2 regions of the Brevibacillus aydinogluensis genome follow, and region 2 is predicted to be linked to the other one. Evidence: riboswitches for the same ligand, from Rfam matches in the RefSeq annotation. Region 2 holds a riboswitch; the other holds the start of a gene.
The links. Region 2 has a riboswitch for cyclic di-AMP ahead of Q7F15_RS10115 (CAP domain-containing protein). Riboswitches for the same ligand answer to the same signal wherever they lie in the genome.
Positions count from the first base shown of each region.

Region 1: another riboswitch for cyclic di-AMP. It lies ahead of Q7F15_RS16920 (C40 family peptidase); the one in region 2 lies ahead of Q7F15_RS10115 (CAP domain-containing protein).

Region 1 covers NZ_OY569118.1:3,422,237-3,424,686, reverse strand. Annotated here, with positions in the region: gene Q7F15_RS16925 (response regulator transcription factor) at 1-351, opposite strand, end outside; gene Q7F15_RS16920 (C40 family peptidase) at 565-1,095, opposite strand; cyclic di-AMP (ydaO/yuaA leader) riboswitch at 1,188-1,329, opposite strand; gene Q7F15_RS16915 (LiaF transmembrane domain-containing protein) at 1,633-2,046, shown strand; gene Q7F15_RS16910 (PspA/IM30 family protein) at 2,131-2,450, shown strand, end outside.
Region 2 covers NZ_OY569118.1:2,062,544-2,064,993, forward strand. Annotated here, with positions in the region: partial or broken gene def (peptide deformylase) at 1-384, shown strand, start outside; gene Q7F15_RS10115 (CAP domain-containing protein) at 491-1,225, opposite strand; cyclic di-AMP (ydaO/yuaA leader) riboswitch at 1,233-1,382, opposite strand; gene Q7F15_RS10120 (hypothetical protein) at 1,552-1,707, shown strand; gene Q7F15_RS10125 (phosphotransferase family protein) at 1,952-2,450, shown strand, end outside.

The DNA.
Region 1 (2,450 bases), 1.4 Mb from region 2:
GTGGGCGCGGATGCGGGCAAGCAATTCCTCCGTGTCAAACGGCTTGGTGATGTAGTCGTCGGCTCCGATCTCAAAGCCGACCACCTTGTCTACCGCCTTGCCCTTGGCACTGAGAAAAAGGATGGGCAGTTCCCACTCGCGGCGAATCTGCGAGCAGAGCTCATAGCCGCTCATGCCGGGCATCATGATGTCAAGCAGAATCAGATTGGGCTTGGTGCCTGCGTTCAACAGCTCCAACGCCTGCTCACCGTTTACTGCCGTGGACACATCGTATCCTTCGCTTCCCAAAATATCTTCCAGCATTTCGAGAATTTCCTCATTGTCGTCCACTATCAAAACATGGTCTTTCACCGGAACTCTCCCCCAGTCACCAGATGTGTTCTGGTCCTGTTTCTTTCATCATAATATCACGGTTCGTCCTGATGCGGGGGACAGATTCCTGGCACCCGCACGGACAAGCCGCGTCAGCGTAGAAAAGATGGATGTTACTACCTCTTGACACCAGGTGCTAAATGTAGCCAGAAAAAGCCAGAGACCTGTCGTCCCTGGCTCAATGTGCGTCGGTTACTGCTGTTGTGCTGAAGTCTGCTGTTGTTGTGGATTCGGTTGTTGTTGTTGTTGTGCATTCTGCTGTTGTTGCGTCGATTGTTCTTGCTGCTGCGACGGCTGTGTGGCCTCGGGCAGCGATGCTGCTTGTACAGGTTTCTTTTTCTGTGGATTCTGCGGAGCTTCGGCAATGGCAGGCAGCGCAATCCGCTTGGCACCCACAAAGCGCTTGCTCCAGTAATACGGATCGTTCAGCTTCGTGTTGACGACTCCTCTGCCGCTCTCCGAGTGTACAAACAAGCCATTTCCGATGTAGATGCCCACGTGTGAAACGCTGTGCCCGTTGGTGTTGAAAAAGACCAGGTCACCGGGCTGGAGATCGTTGCGGGACACCGGTACTCCCAACTTGAATTGGGCAGACGACGAATGAGGCAGATCTACACCCAGCGCATGAAACACATAGCGCGTAAAGCCGGAGCAGTCAAATCCGTTTTTGGTTGTGCCGGACGACTTGTAAGGAACACCATACAGGCTGTTGACAACACCCATCAGGGTTTTTTCCTCCTGGGCGTGTGCAGCGCCTGCTCCTATTGCAAGCATCCCGGCGATGAAGAGAGTAACCACCGTTTTGCGCAAAAGAAACTGCTCCTTTCCTAAGCCTACGAGGTTAGCTGATGGGTTCGGTCGAAAGGAATGCCCTAGGCGGCCGGCAGGCGGCTGCCATTCACCCCGAAAAACGTGGGTCCCCCGTTTCCGCACCGCGGAATTCGGCTAAATTCGATGTTTTTTACACGCACCTCAGCACAATTCAACACTTGTCCGATTTTTCCTGTCTTTTTTTGGTGGAGTTCATAATTTTGTCACAATTTGCACCCTCAAGCAGGAAACGATTCGTGTCAGATCACGTCAGCGCATGGTTCACCACATCTCGCCAGGGTGCTTGTCCGATTGCGGAAGGAAGGTGCCTCCGCCCCGGGTCGGAGGGAAAAACCAACCGCCCGCCCGTTATGACGAGACCTGTCAGCCGTCTACAATAAAGCCATAAGGGTGACACCCAAACAAAGTCGATGGGAGGGTAAGCAGTTAATGAGCGAACGGTCTGGAAAAGTGCTTCTCGGACTGATCCTGCTGCTCATTGGGGGATTAGTCATACTCGATCAGCTTGGCATTGACAGCAGTGAGCTGCTCCGCGTGCTGATTCCCGGGCTGATCATGTTGTACGGCGCCCGCAAAATGATGAGCAGCTCAGGTTCCCGGTTTACCGGCGGCCTGATCCTTCTGATCGGGTTCCTGATGCTGATCGGCAAATTGCATGTTTTGTTCCACGCCGTGCTGGCCATTGGTGTCATGTACCTGGGCTTCCGCCTGCTTCGCCAACGGGATGTGCCGGATCAAACGGTTCCGACCGTCGGGGAGCGGCAGTGGGCACAGCGCGTGCTGCAAGACGATGACGTATTGGATCGATGGGAGAAAAGTGTAACCAGGCGGCAGCAGCCGTAATCCTCGCATCGGCATTGCCGGATCGCAGGACAAGGTTGTTAATCCAACGAGAATCATATGGTATGATGAGGAGGAGAAGTGACGATGGGTATCTTGAAACGCTTGCGTGATTTGACTGTGGCTTCGGTGAATGACGTGCTGGATTCTATGGAAGATCCGGTAGTAATGCTGAACCAGTACATGCGTGACATGGAAGTGGAGATCGGACAGGTGGAAGTGGCCGTCGCCCGCCAGGTGGCGCTGGAGAAGAAATTCCGTCAGCAGTGGGAAGAGGCGCTGGCCTTCGTGGAAAAACGGGATCGCCAGGTAAAACTGGCGCTTAGCGAGGGTGAAGACGAACTGGCGCGCCGCGCGCTTGCCGACAAGAAACAGTACGAAGCGCGTGCCCGGGAGTACGAGACGCT
Region 2 (2,450 bases):
GTCCGCAATCCAGATCGGCATACCGAAGCAGCTGGTCGTGATGGACTGCGGTACCGGCCTGGTGGAGCTGATCAACCCGCGGATCGTGGAAAAAAAGGTGCAGAGATAGGGGCCGAAGGGTGCTTGTCCATTCCCGGCGTGGTCGGCAGAGTGAAACGGGCCACGTACGTGAAGGTAATAACGCTGAACCGGGCGGGCGAAGAAGTGGTCCTCGAAGCGGAAGGCTATTTGGCCCGCTGCATCCAGCACGAAATCGACCATCTGAATGGCATCCTGTACATCGACTACGTCAACGTTCTGTATGATGCCAGCACCGGCAAGCGGCTGAAACCCGAGGCCGCCAATCCGATTCTCGCGCATAAACGCCCATTGATCCGGTATTAGCGGTCTGCCCGGCATTGACGAAACGAGCGATGCAGCTGACGTCGCCGGCAAAAAAGCCGTGCCTCTCATGCGAGAAGCACGGCTTGCTGTTTCCATTGTTCATCGTTTATCCGGTAAATTCCTGCACCCAGTAACCATTGTAGTACGCCACGCCAATTTTCGTGAAGTTCGGATTCAAAATATTGGCGCGATGGCCTTGGCTGTTCATCCATTGCTGCATGACTTCCTGCGGGCTGCGCTGACCCATGGCGATATTTTCGCCGGCCGTTCTGAATGTGATGCCGTATTGTTTCATCATGTCAAACGGAGAACCGTAAGTCGGGCTGGTGTGGCTGAAGTAGCGGTTTTGGTACATGTCGACCGCTTTGTCCATGGCCACTTTGGACAGGGCGCTGTCCAGCGTCAGCGGCTTCAAGCCGGCTTTCGCGCGCTCCTGATTCACCAGGTCGGCCACCTGCTTGGCAAATTGAGAAACGGACGGTGCCGCTTGTTGGGCCGGTGCTTTCGGCTGGGTCACAGCATTGTTGTTGGCGGGAGCTGTCTGATTTTGTGCCGGTTGTTGCACCGGTTTATTAACAATTACCGGTTTCTTCACGATTACTGGCTGCTTGACGGTTACCGGCTGTTTCACAGTAGTCGGTTGTTTCACAATGACCTGGTTGTTCACGGTCCAGATAGGGGTAATGCTCCGTACCTTTTGGTAAAAATCGGAATATTGAACCAATTGTTTTTGGCTGGTGATCGATTGGTACGGGCACGTCGCGGCAAATGCGGACGTGGAAATGCTGGTTACGGCCAATCCCATAGCGATGGCAAGAATCGGCTTGGCAAATCGTTTCATGTGCACATCGTCTCCTTTTCTTCGCCTACGAGGTTAGTTGTCGGGTTAGGATTGAGGAGACAACCCTTTGCCATGCGGCAATTCACCCCATGCAGACCGTGGTCTGCAAAAAAATCCCCCGCACTTCCACTCTCGGAAGTTTCGGCTTGTTTTTGGCTCGCTTACGAGAATAACAAAGATACCGGAAAAAAGGAACCTTTAAAATATGGAAATGAGATGGAAACGACGGTCACTTAGCGCCCACCGTGCCCGCTGTTATCGGCCGTATAGCAATCTCGGATTTGCAACCATACTAAATGGGAAACCAACATGGGAGGCGATCAGCGATGGACAAGCAGACAGATGTCAATGTGGAACTGCAGCAGGTGGGCGCGTATCCGACCAAGCAGAAAATGCACCAGCAAAACGTGACGCTGCTGGATGAGAAAGAGCGCGAGACGACACCGACGAAGCAGCCGTCCAGCGAAAATACGCAGGGCTAATCAGGCAATCAGTCCGCGAATTGATACCAACAGGAAGTCATGGTACAAAACGGTTATCCTGCCCAGACGGGATAACCGTTTTTTTATGACGTTCGTGGACGTTCGTGACAAACGGCGCAGGCATGTCGACGTGCTCTCGGCCATGCCGCCATCATAAAGAACATGTATGGAAGTACCAGAATGTTCTTGTTATCAGAAGCATGGATGATATAATGAAAAAGCTGCCATTTTTGGGAGGTGTAGCATGAACGGACAAATCGAATGGCTGCGAAGCAAAAGTCCCGCACTTCGATCAGCAGTCGGCTTCGAGCCGATCACCAATGGGTTTTCGACAGACAGAAAATATCTGGTCCGGATGTTGTCGGAAGAACGGCGAATCCTGCGCATAGCAGACCAGAGCAACTGGGAGCGGAAGCGGTCGGAGTTTCATATTCTCCACGCCCTGCAACCGTTCGGGGCGAGCATTCCGCAGCCGATTGAATACGGGATATCAGAGGACCTGCAGATTTGCTACATCCTGTTGTCCCATATCGACGGAGAGGTCGCCCGGGACATGCTGCCTCTCTGTACGGAAGAAGAACAGTTTTTTATCGGATGGCAGGCGGGTCAAGACCTGAGAAAACTGCACCAGCTTCACGCGCCGTCCGGCATCCCCGCCTGGCATTCGCGAGCCGTCCAAAAACACGCGAGATACCTCGAAGCGTATCGCACTGCTGGCAGTGCCATACCCCACGACGAGAAAA